4 regions of the Aliiglaciecola sp. genome follow, and region 1 is predicted to be linked to each of the others. Evidence: predicted binding sites of a transcription regulator. Region 1 holds the regulator's gene; each other region holds the start of a gene.
What was found. Region 1 encodes FNR, which switches genes on or off when oxygen is low (the NO sensors DNR and NnrR bind a similar motif). Its sites were predicted from a motif close to TTGATCTAGATCAA; they were not measured.
Positions count from the first base shown of each region.

Region 2: ABJV04_RS15170 (GbsR/MarR family transcriptional regulator) is a predicted target of FNR. The motif match lies at 5,014-5,027, and genes of this name have one in related genera.
Region 3: ABJV04_RS12050 (STAS/SEC14 domain-containing protein) is a predicted target of FNR. The motif match lies at 4,062-4,075, and genes of this name have one in related genera.
Region 4: ABJV04_RS05880 (DUF465 domain-containing protein) is a predicted target of FNR. The motif match lies at 2,391-2,404, and genes of this name have one in related genera.

Region 1 is NZ_JBDWYG010000031.1:107,885-113,625, reverse strand. Features, by position in the region: gene ccoP (cytochrome-c oxidase, cbb3-type subunit III) at 1-457, shown strand, start outside; gene ABJV04_RS07155 (FixH family protein) at 528-1,019, shown strand; gene ABJV04_RS07150 (heavy metal translocating P-type ATPase) at 1,019-3,406, shown strand; gene ccoS (cbb3-type cytochrome oxidase assembly protein CcoS) at 3,419-3,604, shown strand; gene ABJV04_RS07140 (sulfite exporter TauE/SafE family protein) at 3,601-4,266, shown strand; gene fnr (fumarate/nitrate reduction transcriptional regulator Fnr) at 4,292-5,029, shown strand; gene uspE (universal stress protein UspE) at 5,143-5,741, shown strand, end outside.
Region 2 is NZ_JBDWYG010000045.1:243,362-249,102, forward strand. Features, by position in the region: gene ABJV04_RS15150 (alpha-amylase family glycosyl hydrolase) at 1-761, opposite strand, end outside; gene ABJV04_RS15155 (aldo/keto reductase) at 780-1,751, opposite strand; gene cydB (cytochrome d ubiquinol oxidase subunit II) at 1,943-2,941, opposite strand; gene ABJV04_RS15165 (cytochrome ubiquinol oxidase subunit I) at 2,938-4,302, opposite strand; gene ABJV04_RS15170 (GbsR/MarR family transcriptional regulator) at 4,413-4,958, opposite strand; gene ABJV04_RS15175 (DUF2282 domain-containing protein) at 5,281-5,634, shown strand; gene ABJV04_RS15180 (DUF692 domain-containing protein) at 5,650-5,741, shown strand, end outside.
Region 3 is NZ_JBDWYG010000039.1:82,598-88,338, forward strand. Features, by position in the region: gene ABJV04_RS12020 (sensor domain-containing diguanylate cyclase) at 195-1,106, shown strand; gene ABJV04_RS12025 (RNA-binding protein) at 1,319-1,582, shown strand; gene ABJV04_RS12030 (VOC family protein) at 1,647-2,048, shown strand; gene ABJV04_RS12035 (DUF3565 domain-containing protein) at 2,409-2,612, shown strand; gene ABJV04_RS12040 (divalent cation transporter) at 2,660-3,382, shown strand; gene ABJV04_RS12045 (hypothetical protein) at 3,434-4,003, shown strand; gene ABJV04_RS12050 (STAS/SEC14 domain-containing protein) at 4,160-4,540, shown strand; gene ABJV04_RS12055 (DUF1801 domain-containing protein) at 4,607-5,026, shown strand; gene ABJV04_RS12060 (hypothetical protein) at 5,090-5,497, shown strand; gene ABJV04_RS12065 (DoxX-like family protein) at 5,488-5,741, shown strand, end outside.
Region 4 is NZ_JBDWYG010000025.1:155,729-161,469, reverse strand. Features, by position in the region: gene ABJV04_RS05890 (ATP-binding protein) at 1-1,901, shown strand, start outside; gene ABJV04_RS05885 (hypothetical protein) at 2,049-2,327, shown strand; gene ABJV04_RS05880 (DUF465 domain-containing protein) at 2,475-2,726, shown strand; gene ABJV04_RS05875 (hypothetical protein) at 2,795-3,262, shown strand; gene ABJV04_RS05870 (LysE family translocator) at 3,472-4,098, shown strand; gene msrA (peptide-methionine (S)-S-oxide reductase MsrA) at 4,309-4,896, shown strand; gene ABJV04_RS05860 (LysR substrate-binding domain-containing protein) at 5,175-5,741, shown strand, end outside.

The DNA.
Region 1 (5,741 bases):
TTCTGATGCTCGAGGCCAACGCGGCTTCCCTAACCTGACTGACCATGACTGGTTATACGGTGGCACACCAGAGAAGATAGTTGAAACCTTAACCCTTGGCCGTCAAGCAAACATGGCAGCATGGTTACCTTCATTTGGCGAAAAAGGTGTTGAAGAAGTTGTTGCTTATGCACTTAGCTTAAGTGGCCGTCAAGTTGACCCTGATTTAAAAGAAGCTGGTAAAGCACGCTTTGCAGTATGTTCTGCTTGTCACGGTCCTGACGGTAAAGGAAATCAAGCTCTTGGTGCTCCAAACTTAACGGATAATATTTGGCTATATGGTGGTAGCACCGATGTGGTTACAGAAACCGTTAATTATGGTCGTGCTGGTGTGATGCCTTCTTTCAAAAATACTTTGGGAGAAAAGAAAATACACCTTGTAGCGACCTATGTTTATAGTTTATCTAAAAACAAATAAACACTAAGTTCGTTCCTAATAAAGCCTCGTTTATCGAGGCTTTATTTTCTTAAATAAGAAGTAAATATTAATGAATCGCTCAGATAAAACACCTTGGTATAAACAATTTTGGCCTTGGTTTTTAATCACCATACCTGTTGTATCTATTTGCCTAAGTGTCACTATGTTAAACCTCGCCTTGAACACTGAAGATAGTTTAGTAATAGACGATTATTACAAAGAAGGGAAAGGCATTAATTTAGAGTTAACCAAGATACAAGAAGCAAAAGCTCAGGGAATCTCTACTGTCTTAACCATCACTGATAATCGGGTACAACTCGAGTTCTTATCTGGTAAACCAAATTCAGGAGAAGCGTTAAAACTTCATTTTTACCACGCGACTCTGCAAGATAAAGATTTTTCATTATTACTCACGCAAGATGCTAATGGAATTTACAAAGCGACTGCTGAGGAACCAATAAAAGGTAAATGGAAACTCACTCTTTCGCCTTTAGATGAGCAATGGAAAATAATGCAGGATAAAGGTTTACCCCAGAAAGCCCCTTTCAACTTTAACCCTTAATGGAAAATAATAATCCAAATAGCTGTTACCATTGTGGCCTTCCTATCCCCAAAGGAGAGGTTTTCTGGGCAGATATTTTAGGTAAGCCTCGCAAAATGTGTTGCCCAGGTTGCCAAGCTGTTGCTGAAGCAATTGTTGAAAATGGATTAGAAGATTATTACCGCTTCAGAACAGAGTTTGCCGATAAAGGCGACAAACAGTTAACAGAAACCCTTGATAGATTGAAGGCATACGATCACGAGGAAATTCAACAAGAATTTGTGGTCGATGACGGTAGTCAAAAGCAAATACAATTAACCATTGAAGGCATAAGTTGCGCTGCTTGTGGTTGGTTAATTGAAAGACAACTTTTAAAAACCCCTGGTATTAAACGCATCGCGGTGAATGTTTCTGCGCGAAGAGCTACGATAAATTGGATAGATTCGCAATTAAAGCTAAGTGAAATCATTTCACAACTTGAGTCAGTAGGCTATCACGCCCTTCCCTTTCAAGCGGACGAACACGAAGCTTCTTACCAAAAAGAAACCAAAAGCTATTTAAAACGTCTTGGATTAGCAGGCCTTATGAGTATGCAGGTCATGATGTTAGCCATCGGACTGTATTTTGGTATTTTTGGCTCAATAGAAGATACAACCAAAGAATTTCTCCACTGGGTGAGTTTTCTATTAACCACGCCTGTGGTGCTATATTCTGGCTTTACTTTTTATAAAAGTGCATTTAGTTCATTACGAATGAAATCTGTAAATATGGACTTTTCCGTTTCAATAGCCATTATCGGTACTTTTGTGGCTAGTGCTTGGGCAACAATTACCCATACCGGCGAAATTTATTTTGAATCAGTCTGTATGTTCATCTTTTTATTACTAATCAGCCGCTTTTTAGAACACCGTTCACGACACCAAGCCAGTCTTATATCTGCCAATATGTTTAAATACATTCCACTGACGGCCATTCAAATAGATAGTGATAACAAGCAAAACTCGGTGTTAGCAAAACACCTTAAACCAGGACAAAAAATACTAGTCCGCCCTGGTGAAACGTTTCCAGTCGATGGGGTGATAACATCTGGCGATGGAAACGTAGATGAGTCCATGTTGACGGGTGAGTCTGAGAAAATCAAAAAGAACATTGGTGACCATGTGTATGGCGGCACCATAAATCTGTCAGGCTCATTTGAAATAGAAGTTGAAAATGAACTTAAATTATCCTTAGTAAATAAAATACTACGGTTGCAAGAATTAGCCCTTGCCGATAAACCCAAGGCTGCAGTGTATGCTGATGTAGCCTCAAAATACTTTATTGTAATTGTTCTTGGAATTACTCTGATTAGTTATTTCGGTTGGTTAGCTTATCAACCAGATCGGGCATTTTGGGTGGCCATATCGATTTTAGTCGCCACCTGCCCTTGTGCATTAAGCTTAGCAACCCCCACGGCATTAACTAGCGCCATGGCAAAGTTAAACCAATATGGTTTGTTGGTAAAAAGAGCAAATATCATTGACGTCATGCCTGATGTCGATACGGTAATTTTTGATAAAACAGGTACCCTCACTAATGGTCACTTTAGTGTAAGTGAAGTTGAGCTATTTAATCATTCAGACGAAAATTTTGTATTCAACTTAGCGGCTGGCATCGAGCAGTATTCTAAACATCCAATCTCCCAAGCGTTTCAATCCAAAACGCCTCTAGAGGTTAATCACGTAGACACCATTGCTGGCAAAGGCTTGCAAGGTACCTATCAATCGCAAATTGTAAAGATTGGTAATCTAAGCATTTTAGATGATAAATTAAATTTGCCCGCAAACCCTGATGACTCTCGCGTGTATTTGCAATTAGGCAAACAATTAATCGCCGCATTTACGGTAAAAGATGTAGTCAAAAAAGACGCTAAACAGCTCGTCAATGACCTGAGTAGCAAACAATTAGTGATGTTAAGTGGTGACGCCGAAACAAGTGCTACCTCGGTTGCCAACGCCTTGGGAATTCCCAATGTGTATTTTAGGCAAACGCCTCAACAAAAACTCAATTACATCCAAAGTTTACAAGCTGATGGACATAAAGTGTTGATGATTGGAGATGGTATTAATGACGCGCCTGTATTAGCCGCTGCCGATGTATCTATTGCAGTAGGTGACGCTAGTGACATGGCGAAACGTTCAGCCGATATCATTTTATTAAATTCGAAATTAAGTAATGTAAAATTTGCTGTTAGTATGGCAATCAAGGTACGCCATAAAATTAAACAGAATATGGTCTGGGCTATAGGTTACAACGCACTTATTCTTCCTCTTGCAGTGGCTGGATATTTAAGCCCATGGATGGCCGTTATCGGTATGTCTTTAAGTTCAATCATTGTAGTAGCAAATTCAATTCGTCTGCTCCGTTAATAGGAAACTAAATTGAGTATTATTTATGTATTAATCCCCATCGCTATACTGCTCGTTTTGTTAGCTATCGGGATCTTTTTTTGGGCAGTTAAGTCAAATCAATTTGAAGATTTAGAACGTCAAGGTTACAACATTTTATTCGATGATGACGTAGACAAAAAAGCACCACAAAAAGCCCCTAAAACTGAAGAAGAATGAACGATATCAGCTGGTTCTCAGCGATTTTAATTGGTCTTGCAGGTAGTGTACATTGTGCAGGGATGTGCGGCGGTATTGTTACCTCGTTTACCTTTGCCTTGCCAAAAAATCAGTCACAATGGCCATTTTTAATCGCTTATAATACAGGACGTATTTTATCCTACAGTGTTGCTGGCGCTATCGCCGGACTTTTAGGGCAAGTTGTCACAACCCAATCTTTCATCAACCCACAAGTACTCACCCTGTTTGGTGGGGTATTTATGGTGTTACTGGGGCTTTATGTGGGTCAATGGTCAAAGTTGCTCACTAAAGTCGAAAAAGTCGGTGCTATTTTTTGGCGTAAAATCAGCCCGTTGTCAAAACGTTTTATTCCCTTTAAACACCCAATGTATGCCGTGCCCTATGGTGTGATTTGGGGTTGGCTGCCCTGCGGATTAGTATATTCAACATTAACCTGGAGTGTTTCCACTGGCAGCGCAGTACAAGGTGCGTTGACCATGTTTTGTTTTGGTTTAGGCACACTGCCTATTATGTTAGCAATGGGAGCTAGCGCCACTCAAATCAGAAGTTGGTTAACACAACCCTTGGTAAAACGTAGCGTTGCAGTTTTATTGTGCTTATTTGGCTTGATTTTATGTTACCAAGGGATTCATAATTGGTAACTAATGAATTAAGTGGAATTATCTAATGTCTGATTCGAACAAGTTCAGTATTCGCTGCCAAAATTGTAGTTTTAACCATCTTTGCATCCCCGTAGCCCTGAACCAAACAGAAATGGAAAGTTTAGATGAGATAATCGAGCGTAAACGTCCTTTGCATAAAAATGATCAGCTCACTATTCCAGGACAAAAATTCACCTCATTATTTGCGGTAAGAACAGGTTCATTTAAATCCTATATTACCTCCCCTGATGGAGAACAACAGATAACCGGGTTTCATTTTCCTGGTGATATAGTTGGTTTCGACGGACTCTTTTCAGAAAAGTACCAAAGTTACAACCAAGCCATGGAAACCTCTATGGTGTGTGAGTTGCCCTATGACAAGCTCGACACTATGAGCGAGCAACTTCCGACATTACGTAAAGAAATGCTTAAGATAATGAGCACGGAAATAAACCAAGACCATAGTATGATGATGCTCTTGAATAAACGTACTGCAGAGGAACGTCTTGCACATTTTTTGATTAATTTATCCGACCGCTTTCACTCTCGTGGTTTTTCTGAAACCGAGTTCAATTTAACCATGACGCGTAACGAAATAGGTAACCATTTAGGTCTTACCGTAGAAACCGTCAGCCGTTTATTAACCCGTTTTCAAAAAGAAAATATCATAAAAGTAGATGGCAAGTTTATCCAGATCCCCGATTTAGCCTCCCTTAGAGATAAGCTCGGTGAGCATGTTTTACAAAATAAAGCCTGCGGATAGGCCTTTCCTGTTAAGTTGATTTAGGTCAAAACAAATAATCGGTTAACTGGCAAAATAGCTAAAGTACCCATACACTTAAGATGAAAGTGTAAACCTTATAAGGGAGTTAACTAATGTCCATATTTAACAAAATACTAGCCGTTGTAGACCCGACCACCGATGATCAGAAAGCCTTTAAACGGGCTCTCTTGCTGGCACAAAAAACGGGGGCCAGTGTTACTGCCTTTCTATCCATTTACGATTTCTCTTATGAAATGACCACTATGTTGACCGTAGATGAACGCGAAACAATGCGCCAAGCTGTGGTAGATGATAAAACTGATTGGCTAGCCAATATCGTTGAGCCATTGGCAGCTAACTCTTCAATCTCTGTAGATATCAAAGTAGTTTGGCATAATCGTCCTTATGAAAGTGTCTTATTTGAGGTGATTGACCACAGTTATGACTTAATTGTAAAAGGCACTCACGAGCATGACACCTTGAAATCGGTTATTTTCACCCCTACCGATTGGCATATTTTGCGAAAGTCTCCCGTGCCTGTATTGCTAGTCAAAGAGCATGACTGGCCAAGCAATGGCAACATTTTAGCGGCTGTTGATGTTGGTAGCGAAGATGATGAGCACCATAGTTTAAATAAAATCATTACAAAAACCGCAGGGATGATGGCTGATTTATTAGAAGGTAAAGTTAACCTTGTTAACTCTTACCCTGG
Region 2 (5,741 bases), on a different contig from region 1:
CTTTCACCTTGCCAAACACTATCGCCTTGGTTGTTGTAGTATTTGGGATCATTTAACCAAGCGGGCACTTTGACGTTTTCGTACCCTGATGGAATAAACGGCGTGTACTTGTCACCCGCTTCTACCTGAGCGCTAGATTTATAAGGGCAGGTCGGCTCGTCTTTGTAGCTACCATCGGGGTTATGACATTCGCGATAACTAATCACATCCGCAGTATGATTGGTAATAATGTCGAAAAATATCTTAATTCCCTTATTATGGGCGGCGCTGATTAAATCTTTTAGATCTTGATTGCTGCCGAAGTGCGGGTCGATTTGAGTAAAGTCCAGGATCCAATAACCATGGTGTCCATAGCCGTCATTCTGAATGGCCTTATTGCGTAAAATCGGGGTCATCCAAATTGCGCTAATGCCCAAATCTTTCAAGTAATCTAATTTTTGCTCCAGCCCTTTAATGTCACCACCATGAAAACCTTTCATATCATCAATAACATAGCCACCTTGGGAAATTGAAATGGTTGCAGAACCCATATCATTTTCCGGATCACCGTTATAAAAACGGTCAGGCATTACAAAGTAAAAAATATCGTCACGCACATCTCGATTTAGGTAATCATTATAAATATCAGGGAAAGATAAAATGATTGGTTTAGGTACCGGTAGCGGATTTTCTGTTTCTGCAGCGGATTGGCCTTGTTCTGAACACGCAGATAAAACAGAGCTGACAAAGATTAAAGCAAATAGGGCGTTGAATGATTTCATGATGGGCTCTCTTTTAATTTAAGGTAGTTCACAACCACGAGCAGTAACAAACAATGAATACCAGTGTTCTCTTGATAATTCAATTTGTGCAGCTTGAGCGCAAGCTTTAATCCTCATAGAATTTGTCGTTCCAATAATGGGTTGAATTTTAGCTGGATGACGCATTAAAAAAGCTAACAAAATGGCTTCTGATGACGTTTGGTATTCTGCTGCTAATTTGCATACTAAGTTAGCCGTTTGTTGAATATGCTCGCTTTGGCCAACTAAACTTTTCCCCGTTAATGCCCCTTGGCAAAGACTGCCCCAAGCTTGCACTTGAATATTATTTAATTGGCAGTACTCCATGGTACCAGAAGCAAAGGATAAGTCTTTTGACTGAGGATGGTTCGCCAGTACAGCATCCTCTAAGAAATCTAAATGGGTTAAGTTTAATTCAATTTGATTGGCCACTAACGGTACGTCAAGGCTACGCTGTAATAACTTCATTTGGTGTAAATTTTGGTTTGATACCCCAAAGTGTTTGACCTTACCATTGGCTTTTAAAATCGAAAAAGCATCAGCAACCTCATGGGTGTCCATTAGTGGGTCAGGGCGGTGGAGTAGAAATATATCGATATATTCAGTATTAAGACGACTAAGAATGCCATCTACCGATTTCAACAGATACTCTTTTGAAAAATCGAATCGTTTAGGACCTTTTTCATCTTCAAATACAATTCCACATTTAGATTGTATTAAAATGTTTTCCCGTAATTCTGGGCGGGCTTTGAGTACTTCACCAAACACCTGTTCGGCTTTGCCCATGGTATAAATATCGGCATGGTCGAAACTGTTAATTCCTGTTTCTAGTGCCGCATCAACCGCGTTGTGGGCTTGCTTCACGTGTTTGGATTCAAAGGGAGCTTTTCCCCAAGAGCCGCCTAATCCCATGCAGCCCAAAGAAATCGGGCTCATGCTAGGAAAATACGAATTTAACGGTATCTGTTTCATGCTCACATCTTTTAAACTGAAGTAATTTGTTTATTCTAATCAGTTTACAAAAAGATTACATTGAATACGTATGCGACAGGCCAATTCAAGCTTGTGGTTGAATTGGCCTGTATTTTAAATTATCTCCTTAAGGTTTAAGGGGCCTAGTAAAACCGGCCAGTAACAGCCTCGTCATCAATAAAAACTGCCGTCTAATGATATTCCAAATCTCTCACTTTTCCCCAAAACACACGGTAAGAGAATAGGGTGTAAGCAAAAATACAGGGAATAACAATCAGTGCGCCATACAAGATGACTCGCAAAGACTCTGGTGCGCTAGCTGCTTGCCAAATATTAAGCTCCCCGGGGACAACAAAGGGATAAAAGCTAAAGGCTAGGCCTAAAAAGCTGAAAGTGAAAATAGCCGTACAAAGAACGAAGGGTAACCAGCAACCCGCATCATCTTTTAGGGGTAATTTTTGTAAGGTGAAATAACCAATTACAAAAAACGCAAAACATAATATAGGCACTAACGCGATTAAATATGCCAATGGAGGCTGGGTCCAGCGCTCGAATACAAATGAATTAATTAACGGGTTAATAATACACACCGCGAGGATCCCCACTAAACAGACTTTTCCTGCATTTTTGGCCCATTTCACCGAGCGTATTTGCAATTCTCCTTCTGTTTTCATGATTAACCAACAGGCTCCAATAAGCGCATAAGCCATGGCAACACCTGCGGCACTGAGTAGACTAAATGCAACAGACTCTAGACTAACTTCGAATCCCATTACAAACATCCCCAACATGTAACCTTGGGCAGCTGCGGCAATAAAAGAACCCAATTTAAATAGCTTGTCCCAACGATCTTTTTTATGGGCAATTACCTTGGCTCTAAAATCGAAAGAAACACCGCGAATAATTAAACCAATCAATAATATGGCGGTAGGTAAATAAAGGGCCTTTAAAATAATGCTGTGAGCACTGGGGAAAGCCACCAACATTAAACCAACCGCTAACACTAACCAGGTTTCGTTTGCATCCCAAAACGGACCAATGGATGCGATCATTTTGTCTCTTTGTTGCTGATTATCCATGGGTAGAAGCAATCCCACCCCTAAGTCGTAACCGTCGAGAATGGCGTATACCAGCACAGAAAACGCCATTAAACCGGCAAATATGATGGGTAACTGATGATCTAAAATCATTGGCTGGCCTCCGCAAGTGTGATGGTGCGAGCTGGTGTGTACTCCGCCGCGTCGTATTCTTCAATCTCCACTGACTTTCTAGCCATATAAAACAAGGTTTTGATGTAAGCAAATAATAAGAATGCATAGAGAGATAAATACATGGCTAAACTTACCCCCACATTTTCTGGTGCAATATCTGTTACCGCATCAGCAGTGGTTAAAATTCCGCTGACTAAATATGGTTGACGGCCAATTTCAGTGACATACCATCCTGCTAAGGTGGCTATCCAGCCTGAAAATGTCATGCCAACGAAAAACTTCAACATCCAAGGAGCGAGAGCACCTTTGCGCCACAAGAAAAAGCTTGCTAGCCAACTGCTAAATAACATCAACATGCCTAAACCAACCATTATTCTGAACCCATAAAAAACAGGTTTAACTGGTGGGTGTTTACCCTCAAATTCATTCAGACCTCGAATTTGCCCGTCAGGATCATGGGTTAAAATCACACTCGCCATTTTAGGTATCGCAATCTCTAAATGGTTGGTGCGTTGCTCTTCATCTGGCACGGCAAATAGCAATAGCGGTGCGCCATTTGTGGTTTCCCAAACTCCTTCCATCGCGGCCACCTTTTGAGGCTGGTGCTCAAAGGTATTTAACCCATGCATATCACCCATTACCACTTGTAACGGGGTAAGTATGGCAGCTAAGAAAATAGCGGTTTTTAAGGCCAAATTTGGTGCTTTTTTGTTGTCGCCGCGAAGAATTCGGTAAGCCGAAATACCCGCAATTAAAAAACATATGGTTAGTCCAGAGGCCAATAACATGTGCCCTAGTCGATAAGGGAATGAGGGGTTGAAAATGATTTCAAACCAATCGACTGCATAAGCCACACCATCGCGCATCTCGAAACCTGTGGGAGTATGCATCCATGAATTAAGGGCTAAAATCCAAAAGGCGGACAGTGATGTGCCTACTGCTACAATGAAGGTTGAAAGGGTATGAAGCCAAGGTGGCACACGATTAATACCAAATAACATGACACCTAGAAAGGTTGCTTCTAAGAAAAACGCAGTCATGATTTCGTAGGCTAAAAGCGGCCCTGCAATATTACCCACTGTGGCCATAAAGCCCGGCCAGTTAGTGCCAAATTGAAATGACATAGTAATACCACTGACCACGCCCATTGCAAAGGTAAGGGCAAACACTTTTACCCAAAAGCGGTAGATCCGCATCCACACTGGGTGCTTGCTTATGTGAAAACGAACACGAAAATAAAATAGCATCCAGCACATAGCAATGCTTATCGCTGGAAATAGAATATGAAAACTAATATTTGCTGCAAATTGAATGCGAGAGAGTAGCATTACGTCTGCCATTGATAACCCCTAGCGGCGCTGATTTTAGCCGTTGTTTATGTAAATTTAAAACCCGATGTATTTAATACTGCTTACGGCGATAATCTGCTTTCTAACTTGTACGCTTTGATTTAACTGCTTTTTAAAAACTTATCCTTCATATCTAAAACTTTCCCCACCCCAGAACCTAACTTCATTAGAGTTGATAACTTCTCTGGACTCAGGCGTTGTAACTCTTCACTCCATTGGGTTACGTTTTCCAATAGATCATGGATTTCTTGTAACTGTTGCTGGGCATATTCTTCTTGCGGATTTGCTGGCGTGACTAACAGGGTATCTCTAAGTACGCTCATAGTCGGCTCGATTTCCCGCTTACGACGCTCTTCAAACACTTTGTTTGCCATGTCCCAAATACTGCCCAAGGATCTAAAGTAGTCTTTCCGATCGCCAGGAACATGATGCATTTGCACTAAGCGCCAGGCCTGCAGTTCTTTTAATCCCATGCTGACATTGCCACGGGATACATTGAGGGCTTCTGCAATGTCATTTGCACTCAATGGTTCTTCACTTATGACCAAAAGGGCATACATCTGACCAACCGTGCGGTTAAATCCCCAACGGCTCCCCATTTCACCGAAATGCATAACGAAGGTCTCTATCATGGGTGTCATTTTCATCGTGAATTATCTCTTTTCTGAAGTTTCAGTAATTTCTGAAAATTATAAACGTTAATTGATGTAGATCAAATATTATTTTATTTATTTGTGTTTATTCCTAGAAACTTTGCTTTCTGCTGATAGGGCTAGCTAATTGAATTTAATATTGAATTTGATGTTTCTCGGCAGTTTTTTAATCAACTTTTCGCTAATTTAATTTGTTCATTGAAATGTTTTTTTGAAATTTTAACGAAAGTCTAAAGGTCTTGAACTTACATAAGGGACTACACTGCTCATATACGAGCTAGCTTTTCACAATTAAATATTTTTGAGGATAGAATTTATGAAACATAACAACGCTATAAAAACTGCATTACTTATCGGTGCTACTTTAGCTGCTTCTCAAGTCGCTGTTGCTAAACCAAATGACCAATTATCTCTTGCTGATGCGACACCTGAAAAGGTAAAAGTAGCTTTCCAAGAATGGAAAGAAGGTAAAAGATTGCGCGGACGTAAAGATAAATGTTACGGCATTGCTTTAGCCGGTGAAAACGATTGTAAAGCAGGTGCAGGAACAAGTTGTGAAGGCACTTCTACCGTTGATTTCCAAAAAAATGCGTGGACTTACTCGCCTAAAGGTTCATGTGAATTTATAGTAACACCTGATGGTGCTGGCTCTAAAAAGCCAATCGCTTAGTGCGTTAACTTTCAGATGAAAGCGTTAACTAAATTGCCCGCAGATGCGGGCATTTGTTTAAAACCAGAGCATTTTGACGACATTCCTAGCAAGGTTGATGGTCATTT
Region 3 (5,741 bases), on a different contig from region 1:
GCGCAAAACCTGGCTATTTTGCTCTTGTATGCATTGTTTGCTAGTCTCCGTGCTCCACAGATAATGTTGAGTGACTTTTTCAATTCATTGAACAATTTTAGTCTATCTGACGTAACAACCGCTTATATTAAAAAAAACGGCATTTCTGGCCTCTAGAATAGAGGTGAATTATTAATACTTTTGGGGAGTGGAGAGTGGAAGATTCATTTGAATTCTTGAGCTTAGTTCTCGACTCGATTACTGAACATATTGTCGTAATTGATGAAGCTGGAGACATTAAATACGTCAATCGAAGTTGGTCAGCCTTTGGTAACAATAATGAGTGTACGGTAGGACATGATTGGCGTGGCGTTAATTATTTAGAGGTTTGTGATAAAGCCGCCGGAGCGGGTGATGATTTTGGGGCAAATGCCGGGGATGGAATTCGAAGTGTTATCGAGCAGCGTTCATCGCTTTTTTATCTAGAATATCCCTGTCACAGCCCTGATGAACCGCGCTGGTTTATGATGCGGGTGTCTCCTTTTCGCATATCGGACGCGAGCTACTTTGTAATCACCCATCAAAATATTACAGAGCGAAAATTAGCCGAAGAAAAGGTATTAAAACTATCCCGTATTGATGAGTTGACGGGAATTGCAAATCGTCGTCATTTTAATGAGTTTATCGAAAGTGAGTGGGAACGGTGTCATCGTCACAACATGCCCATTTGTCTTGCCATGATTGATTTGGACTACTTCAAATTATTGAATGATAGTTATGGACATCAAGTTGGCGATAAGTGTTTAAAATCCATAGGCAAAATATTACAAAACTACGCACTTAGGCCCAGTGATATTTGTGCTCGTTATGGTGGTGAGGAGTTTGCAATCGTTTATGGAGATACAAATTTGCAGCAAGCCAAGGGGTTGCTCAATGAATTACTCAAACAAATTCGCTCCCTTAATATACTCAATGAAAACTCACCGACTAGCCCTACCTTAACCGCCAGTGTGGGAATTTATTCCACCTTTCCGAGTAAAGAAAATAACGTCAGCGAGCTTATTCGTCGTACCGATGATTTGCTTTATATGGCGAAAAAAAATGGCAGAAACCAAATCTATTCCTAGGTTCATAATAAATTTAGTACCCGTAAAGGTGACTATTTTATGTGAGGCGATTTTTTAAAGCCGATGTTGTTTTTTATCGGTGTTATAATTTCTCAACTATTTGCCTAATTAGCCTAGCTGGGTACAGCGTTTTGCTATTCTGCAAAGTACTAAGCTTCAACTTGAATATGCTGAAGTGAATCCTCAATTAACCGCGCTTTTAGGAAACCTACATGAAAATTTTAGTACGTAATTTAGATCGAACAACCAGCGAAGATGAATTAAAACGTTTGTTCGAGGAGTTTGGTAAGGTGCAATCTTGTAGTTTAGTGATTGATCAAGACAGTGGTATATCTAAAGGCTTCGGGTTTGTGGAAATGCCTAAAGCCGGAGAAGCTAAAGCTGCGATCACAAACTTAAATTATAAAATGGTCGGTGGTAATAAAATACGAGTAAAACGAGCGGAAGATAAAAACCTAGATCAAACACCCGAATAATAAAACAAGTTTAATCGTTAGGTGTCTGCTTAGTGATATGTAATCAACAAAATGGAATTATGGAATGAGTCAGTCGGTTAAACAACAATTAACGAGTGTAGCGTTGCTGGTGAAAAGTTATGCCGAAGCAATCGACTTTTATACGGATAAGTTAAATTTTCAAATCGTTCAAAACATCGATATGGGGGAGGGGCAAAGGTTTGTGCAGGTCTCTCCCGCGAACTCCCAAGGCTGTAATTTGTTATTGCTCAAAGCTGGGTCAGAACAACAACTCGCTGCTGTGGGAAATCAAGCTGGAGGCAGCGTTTTTTTGATTATTCAAACAGATGATTTTTGGCGAGACTATCAGCAGATGCTAGCCAAAGGTGTGGTCTTTGATGAGCAACCTCGGGAAGAGCTCTATGGCACTGTGGTAGTGTTTCAAGATTTGTATGGTAACAAGTTGGATTTGATTGAAGTAAAGTAAAACAATCATAATTAGTTTTTGGTTTAATACCCAGTACACAAGGATGAGTAACAATGTTTTTAATTATTAAATTGTTTTTACTACTCGCCGCATTGAAGTTGCATGACGTTGTAGATAAACCCACCCCTCCCACACTTTTGTTTACTTTGCCGTTAATTTTTATTGGTCTTATTTCTACTTCATCTATTTTGCATACGCTATTTTATAGTTTAGTGTTAGCTATATTATCCATGCTTTACTTCTGGCTATTGTCGCATTTTCCATCTGGCACTAAATATTATGGAATTATGTTCGTAGGCGGACTGATTCTAATGCTATTTTAAACTTTGATGAGCAATTTTTAACAAGTTGATAGACAAAATGAAGCGCGCAATTTCGGGGTATCACCAAGATGATGAAGATCATTGGGTAGCTGAGCTAGACTGTGGTCATAACCAACACGTTAGACATTCTCCGCCTTGGACGAACCGACCATGGGTTCAAACAGTATCGGGAAGAAACGCCAAGTTAGGCTTCATGTTGGACTGCAAAAAATGTGATAGGAATGAACCAAAAGATAATTAACATTTACCTAAGTCTTTGATCTGTTTTTATAGGTTTGTAGGAATCAAATGTCTGAAATTTTAACCATTGTCTTGCTTACCGGTTTATCTGGAAGCTGCATACTTATAGGTGGATTTTTGGCCACTTTTGACCATATACGGCCGCTTTGGATTGAGCGAGAAGTTCGCCATTCAGTGATTGCTTTTGGTGGTGGTATTTTACTAGGCGCTGTTGCAGTAGTATTAGTACCTGAAGGTATAGCCAACATGCAAGGTTCGCTGTTTTCAATTCCTATTGTGCTGTTGGGCGGCTTTGTTTTCTTTTTCATTGAACGACGCCTAGGCTTAAAAAAGCAGGATTCACCACAACTTATGGGAATGATGCTGGACTACATTCCCGAAGCTGTTGCGTTGGGCGGCCTTGTGGCCCTTGGCTCTCCAGTCGCGCCTTTGTTAGCGATTTTTATTGGTCTACAAAACCTTCCTGAGGGCTTTAATAGCTATCGTGAAATCAATAATAAAAATGGCAATAAATCGAGCAAAACCCTTTTGACTATGGCAGGGTTAATTCCCTTAGGTCCTATTGCTGGACTCGTTGGTTATATTTTCCTGTCAGATTACCAAGGGGTGTTAGGGGCAATTATGCTGTTTGCTTCAGGTGGCATTTTGTACATCATATTCCAAGATATTGCTCCGCAATCACGTTTGGATAAACACTGGGCTCCACCTTTGGGGGCTGTATTTGGTTTTTGCCTTGCGCTGTTTAGTGACATGGTGGTGAGTGCGAGTTAATCACCCTTAACTCCCGTTTATATGAATTATTTAACTACAAAGAAGTTGCCCATGGAAATTAAAAGAATAGTGATAAGTGTACTGTTATTGTGTTTGTCAGCCTGCCAGACAACCGACACTCCTAACACCACAAATTATGAAGCTCAAGGCAATTTGCAACCTAGCACCACCTTGGGTTGTGTTGGCATGAATGAAGTGAGTTCGTCCCACTCCACTGCGGATTTGTTTTTGGGGTTAACCGCCTGTATGGACCAAGGGGAAGTTGATAAGGCATCCGATTTATATCTAGTCGCCATGAGCTATGGTTATTTTGACACCCGAAGGGTCGCAGATCGTTCCGCACATCAGGCTATAATGGTATTGAGAATGAATGCTTTTGGCGATATTGAGAAACCCGCTCTAGATTCATTTTTAGCGAGTGTTACCCAGAAAACCTCTGATAATGCTGGTATGTGTGAGACGTTGAAACAACTAGGTCAACCACGTTACTTCCCAACCTACATGATTCAACATGGTATGGGAGCCTTTACTGAGCAACCCCATAGTGCAGGACTTATTGATAATTTTGACTCTGAGTTAGCTTGGAAAGAAGCGTTATCTGTAGTGGTAAATTGCCAGTAGTCTTTGTGGTTTTAAACATCAGTGAAATCAAACATGACTGCTAAATACCCCTCAATGTTTGATTTCAATCAAAAAGACCCAAGTACTAACGTGTTGTAATCAGGTTAGTAGAATCACTCTACTTATATTTCAAACCTAATTCTTGGAGTCATAATTATGTCTTTTAAAAAACACGGTTTATCTATTGGTATTGAGCGCGTTGATAAAACTTTTTTCTTATCTATGCAAGCAGTGGGAAAGTTAACCCATGAAGATTATGAAATCATAACCCCTATGATCGATGGCGCTTTGGCACAAGTAAAAGAGCCTAAAGTTAATGCATTCATTGATGCAACTGAATTAGAGGGTTGGGAATTAAGAGCGGCCTGGGACGATTTCAAACTAGGCTTAAAACACAATAATGAATTTCAAAAAATTGCCATCTACGGTAACCAAAAATGGCAGCAACATGCTGCAAAACTAGGCAGTTGGTTTATCTCAGGCGAGATTAAGTTCTTTGATGATGCGCAAGCCGCAATGGAATGGTTAGGCTCCTAATTTGTTTAGTGCAATGGTTTCAATGCCTTGTATATTATGAGTATTTAACGTCAATTTAGGAAAATTATGATGTTTACTCCAGGGCAACCGGTGTTGGATCTCATTGCTTGTTACCCAGCAAAACCGCGAGAAGCCTTGTTCGCTTTGCGTGAGCTTATTTTGCAGGTGGCAACTCGCTGCCCTGAGGTCAAAAATCTTGAAGAGACCTTAAAGTGGGGAGAGCCTAGTTACCTTTGCAAGAGTGGCAGTACATTACGAATGGATTGGAAGCCGAGGGAACCAGACTTTATTTTTATTTATGTAAACTGCCAAACTAAATTAATAGAAACCTGCAAAGAGCTCTACGCCGACCAATTAAATTTCGTTGGTCGTCGCGCTATTGCGCTGCCATTAAACATGGCGTTGCCTGAAACCGTGTTATCCCACTGCATTGAACTAACTCTCAAGTACCACAAAATTAAACATTTACCACTATTAGGGTGTTAAAACCTTGGTTTTTGCGTGCTAGTATTTCTGTCAGAGTAGATAGATAAGTGAGCCCGATTCAAGGTGAAAAAAACTAACAAAAAGGTATTTTTGATAGAATCCCTTGGGGGATTTTGCGCGGTGGTAGCTATTTGGATCAGCGTTATTAATTCTGGGTTTATCACTGGAATGCAGATGATCAGCCGTGGTTTTGATATTGGCTATTTGATTGTGTTTGGCGTTATTTTGAGTTCAGTTGGGGTGTGGGGCGTGTTTCAGTTGCAGCTGAAATTAGTGTTTCCTGACGCCTATGAAGACAGTATCTCGTTCTACCGTTTTCATTTAATCTGCGGGGCCGTAGGCTGCGTACTCTGTACTCTATTTTTCATGGATTGGGACCCAGTTTTTGCTCTTATCTGCCCTTTACCATTGCTCATTTCTATCTATCTGTATCGCAAAAAACTGCGTTTTGAACAGCTTGAATGTTGTTAAATTTATCCCTTGTACAGCTAGCTAGAATCACCCTAGGTTTAGCTTGGATATATCACGGCTTAGTTCCTAAACTATTGCATGTAGATCCTGTGGAAAAAGTGATCACCGCAGCGCTAGGCTTTAACGCCCAAAACAGTTTGATTATTACCCAGATTGCTGGCTTTGCTGAAGTCATTTTGGGTGTCGCCTTAATTTTGTTTTACAAAAATCTCCTACTCATTTATTTTAGCGCTCTAAATTTGGT
Region 4 (5,741 bases), on a different contig from region 1:
GTGTTAGTCAATCATGGCATGGTGAGTTTTTTAAATTGTTTGAGGTAGTAAGACCTAACCGCCTAAAGAGTTTTGAAAGTATTGTTGATACCCGCGACGCCATGGTTTTGCTAACTACCATAGATGGTAACTTTGCCATGCGTGGCCAGTTTGTAACACTCAATAATGATAATGAACACGTTGTATTTACTGGTGCCCCTTGGTTAGCTTGGATGAATACTAATAAGCCTGATACTCAAATGATGATGAGTGAATTTAAAGCTTGGGATCCGCAGCTCGATCAGTTAATGCTGCTATCCACTGAAAAACAAAATATTGCCGATCTCCAACAATTAACTCGAGAATTAAAAGACGCACGAGACAAAGCTGAACATGCGAATCAGGTTCAGGCCGATTTTTTCGCCATTATGAGCCATGAAATGCGCACCCCGCTAACGGGGGTTGTGACAGCATTAGATTTGATTGACAGTAATGAACTGAGTCAGCATGCTAGTAAGATCTTCACAATAGCAAAAAACTCCGCAGAAAATCTGCGTTATGTTATTGATCATGTACTAGACTACTCAAAACTAAAAGCGGGTGGATTTGAAAACCAAAAATCAGATTTCAATCTACATCAAATGCTGCTCTCTGCCATGCAAATTATTGAGACTCGGGCTCATAATAATGGAAATAAATTAAGTCTCCATATTGATGATAATATTCCCCCCTGGCTGCATGCCGATTTTACTAAAATTAGGCAGGTATTAATTAATTTGCTCAGCAATGCGGCTAAATTCACAGAAAATGGTTGTATCGACCTAAGTGTAAGTCTAGACGAAAAGCACCAACTACAAATTAGTGTGAGTGATACTGGTAGAGGCATTCCGCTGGATATTCAACCTGTCATTTTTCAACCATTTCAGACCTTTGACGTTAATAAAAGCGACCAGGAAAGTGGAACTGGATTGGGCTTGAATATTTCCCTTAGACTTACTGAAATCATGGGAGGGAAAATTGATTTTGAGTCCAAAGCAGGGCGAGGAAGTCGATTTTTCTTCACTATTCCCATCGAGTTTGCAGAGATTCCTGCTATTGACCAATTTCCAGAATCGCCAACTGAACTGACTTTTGAAGGTCATGTTCTGTTAGTTGAAGATAATAAGATTAATCAGTATTTATCGCGTATTTTACTGGAAGAAAAAGGACTCTCAGTCGATACCGCAGATGATGGGCAGCAAGCCATTGATAAAGTCAATGAACATGAATATGACCTTGTATTGATGGATATTTCCATGCCTGTATTAGATGGGGTGAGCACCACTGAAATTCTACGTCAGAAATACTCTAAACAGCAACTTCCTATTGTTGCCCTAACTGCTCATGTGGGAGAAAGTTACCATAATCGTTTTCGTGAAAGTGGGATGGATGGGATCCTGAATAAACCAATCGACCGCACACTATTAAACGAACTACTAACTCAATGGCTTCCCATTAAAACGCCTCCTCAGTCTGCTAACTCAGATGGTGAAGATGAACTATTGAGTTTACCTGCTCTGAACTCGGAGAAAGAGTACTTCAACCAAGATACTGCAAGTCGGTTACAAAATGACATTGGTGAAGCTAACTTTATACAAGTTATACACTTAATTTTGGAGGAGATTACGCAAGGTGTGCCGAACATATGCAGTGCCCATGCTGATGGAGAATTGCTTAAACTTGCTGACTATGCCCATTCAATTAGAAGCAATGCGGACTCTTCAGGGTGTTTGTACCTAGGAGACCACTTGGCAAAAATCGAAACAGCCGCGCGAACCAACAGAGTATCTGATTTAAAAGGCTTGATAGAAAAGTTACCAGATATTGCTGATACTTCAGTTGAGTCGCTCAGTACCTATTTAAAGACGTCCGAAAAAGACTGAATCTGGTTATAAATATTTAGGGTGAAAATCAAATAAACCCCAATGCAAGTTGTGACGAAGGTAAGCGTGTCTTTTTGTGCAAACAAATAATAGTGGCAATGAATTTGCTAGTAATGAAGTTATGTTTTGTAAATTGGATATTTTGTGATGAAACTTGCAAAAAAACAAAAAGGCTTCGTATTAACAAGTGAGCTTATTATACTGGCAACTATTCTGACCATTGGTTCTATTATTGGATTCTCTATCGTCCGTGATGCTGTGGTGGCTGAGTTATTCGATATCGCGGACTCCATTGAGCGTGATCAACAATATGCTTTTGATGGGGTTAAAAGAACTAATCCAGCCGTAAATTATAACCTTAATCAAGAGCTTTTTTGGGTGTCCCCTGGCTTAGAAGGCGAAAATCTAAGGGATCAAAGTCGTTGAAAACGGACGTTGTGAAGTCTTTTCTAAAGCCCCAAAAAAACAGCTTATTTTATCGTGTTAAACCTGACCTAGATCAATATATCTGATTACCTTAAGAGTACACTGAAGTTGTCAAATTAGAGTGATAAACAAAAGGTGAAATTTAACATGCAAATAGAAAAGCACACACTTATTAATGACTTACCAGAACATCATCATACAATTCGTCATCTTAAAATGAACGATAATCATTTTGCTAAACAGTTTGACCAATACCATGATGTGAATAAAGAGATCCATCATATTGAAGAGCAGAATGAGGCTGTTTCTGATGAATATTTGGAAACCTTAAAAAAACAACGTGTGGCACTCAAAGATCTGTTATTTACAAAAATTACTGAGACTGAAAAATCCCTATAACTTTTCTTTTTTCGATAGTAATTAGGCTTAGTAACCACAACGTTTACTTAGGATAAGGCGGCTTAACGATGAAAATGTACAAAGGTGTATTTGGATTCTCCATTTCCATGTTGTTTTTGGGTGTTCTGTTAATTCAGGGGTGCTCAAGTCAGATGGCCGCTAATATCAGAAAAGTAACTTATCCACCTGATTTCAAATACGTGGAGCCGTCCCAACTGCGCTCGGATATGGACCGTCTGGCGCAACAAATGCGTATATTGGAGTTTGCGTTAAGCCAGCAGCACGAGCCGCAAAGTGTCGGCTTTACTAATCAACAGCAGCAAGTATTAACTACTTTGCAAAATATTGAAAAGATAGCCTCTGGATTGCAGGCAGGAGATGCTGGGGCCAGTCACCCTTTTCTTCAAGATTATATGCGTGACTTTGTAAGTAAAGTAGACAATGCACGAATCGCTGCATCTTTAGAAAAACCTAGCTATTATTTAGCAGGCAAAGTGTCTGGTGCTTGTACCAATTGCCACAGCGTAAATCGCTAAACTCGTTTAAAAATTGAAAAACTGTGGGGCAGGCCTCGCAGGCTGGGCAAGATCTGAAATACAAGTCAACGGCTCAGCCCCACAGATTTCCAATTAATTTTGCTGCCCCTGAAGTTCCACGTAGATTCCGCGGTTCCTGTTTACAGTGTTGGTTGGGCTAGGTACTCTAGTCTGGATGTGATGCTGATGGCGCAGGAGAGTAAGAACAGATGATACCCATTGAAACAATACTGATGTTTTTAGCAGCGTCTGTGGCGCTTTCTTTCGCTCCAGGGCCTGACAATATCTTTGTGTTAACCCAATCTGCTCTAAATGGTCGTAAAGCCGGGATATTAGTAACACTAGGGTTGTGTACCGGGCTAATTGTTCATACAGCCGCAGTTTCACTAGGGGTTGCTGTTATTTTTCAAACTTCTGCTCTGGCATTCAATATTCTTAAAATCGTCGGCGCTGTTTATTTATTGTATTTAGCGTTTCAGGCTTTTCGAGCTGGCTCAACTCGATTCGAAGCAAAAGGAAATACCAAGTTGGCGTGGCAACAACTTTATTCACGGGGCATTATTATGAATATCACCAATCCTAAAGTGGCGATATTTTTTCTTGCTTTTCTTCCTCAGTTTGCCGATCCCAATCGAGGTTCAGTTACTCTTCAGATGTTAGTTTTTGGCGGTGTTTTTATCATTACCGCTCTTGTTGTTTTCAGCCTAATTGCTTGGTTTGCTGGTTTTCTAGGAGACTGGTTAAAAGGCTCGAGTAAAGCGCAAGTGGTGATGAATCGTGTTGCAGGGACGGTGTTTGCCGGATTAGCGTTAAGACTTGTTTTAAGTGAGCGTTAAATTAGCCGTCTACATTAATTGCTGTGTATCTGTTTTTCCCTGAAGCTAGTTATCCAATTTTAGCTAAGCACTTTTTTGCCTTTCCGATTAAACAATTGTGAATTCGATTTCTCGAGCCACATGTTCATGAAATTAATATGCTGCTTTCACGTTCTCTATTAACTAACGTCATATTTGAGTGGGCGTGTTGTTGTTAATTTAAGGATGTCTATGAAATCTTTTGTGTCTGCGCTGATATTCAGTGTGTCGATTTTTAGCGCTAACGTACAAGCTGATGAAACCATCTTAGCTGGTGGTTGTTTTTGGTGTATGGAGTCTGATTTTGAAAAGTTGGATGGTGTAAGCGATGTAGTATCGGGTTTCACCGGCGGCGAAACGCCAAATCCCACCTACAACGGTAATCACAAAGGCCATTATGAAGCCGTGAAAATTACCTATGATCCCAATGTTGTTAGCTATCGACAAATTTTGGCTCATTACTGGGTGAATATAGATCCCTTCGATGCTCAAGGACAATTCTGTGATAAAGGTCACAGTTATTTAAGTGCTATTTTTGTGGCAAATGAAGAGGAAAAAGCCATTGCTGAAAAATCGAAAACAGCGGTGCAAGCCAAGTTTCCGGGTCAAAAGCTGGTAACTCCCATATTAACAGCTTCGCAGTTCTATCCCATTAAAGGGAAAGAAATTGGCCATCAGGACTTTTATAAAAAGAGTCCTGTGCGTTATAAAATATATCGCTGGAACTGCGGTCGTGACCAACGATTGGAAGAAATTTGGGGAGAGTTAACAAAACACTGATTTACCGATTTATATCAGCCGTGCCATTGAGCTGGCTGCCCACAAAGGTTACTAAGTGTACAATGCACTGTTAAAGCGAAAGCTGATGTGACTCAATCAAAAGCAATGGCTCTGACCCCGTAGGTTTATGCTGCGGGGCGGGCTAATTTGCTGATTTGTTGGGGTTAAGATATATTGTCTTGCAAATCACATTTGTTGAAAAGTGACTTATTGTCATATTGAACTTCGGGAGTTCTTCCTTTGAGAGTCGTTCAAGTACAGCAGTTTAAAGGGCTTTTATGTCTAAACGTTTGCCACCGCTAAACACGCTTTGGGTATTCCTCACCGCATCTCGTTTATTAAGTTTTACCAAAGCCGCCGATGAACTCTTTATCACTCGTTCTGCCGTTAGCCGACAAATTAAAAACCTCGAAGAACACTTTGGTTTTAAACTTTTCGAACGCCATAAAGTGGGGTTGGAATTAACCGAGCAAGGCGTGGTTTACGCTAATTCTATTTCAAATATATTTGCCGATCTCAAGGTGGCCACAGACACCCTTCACCACGGAAGTGAAAACCAAAAACTTAAATTGGGTATCTCGGCCACGGTCAATTCAACTTGGTTAATGAGTCGGCTTTGTAAACTTGAGCAACATCACCCTGAACTAACATTGTCATTTTTCACTAATAGTTTTGATACGGGCAATGACTCAATTGATTTTTCTGGCGAAAATATGAATGCCGCTATTCGCCTTGGAACCGAAGACCAATGGCAAGGTTGTCATTACGATAAGCTTATCGATGTTTACGTACAACCCGTGTGCTCCCCCTCTTTGTTAGATGAGTCTCATAATCCTGAAGATATT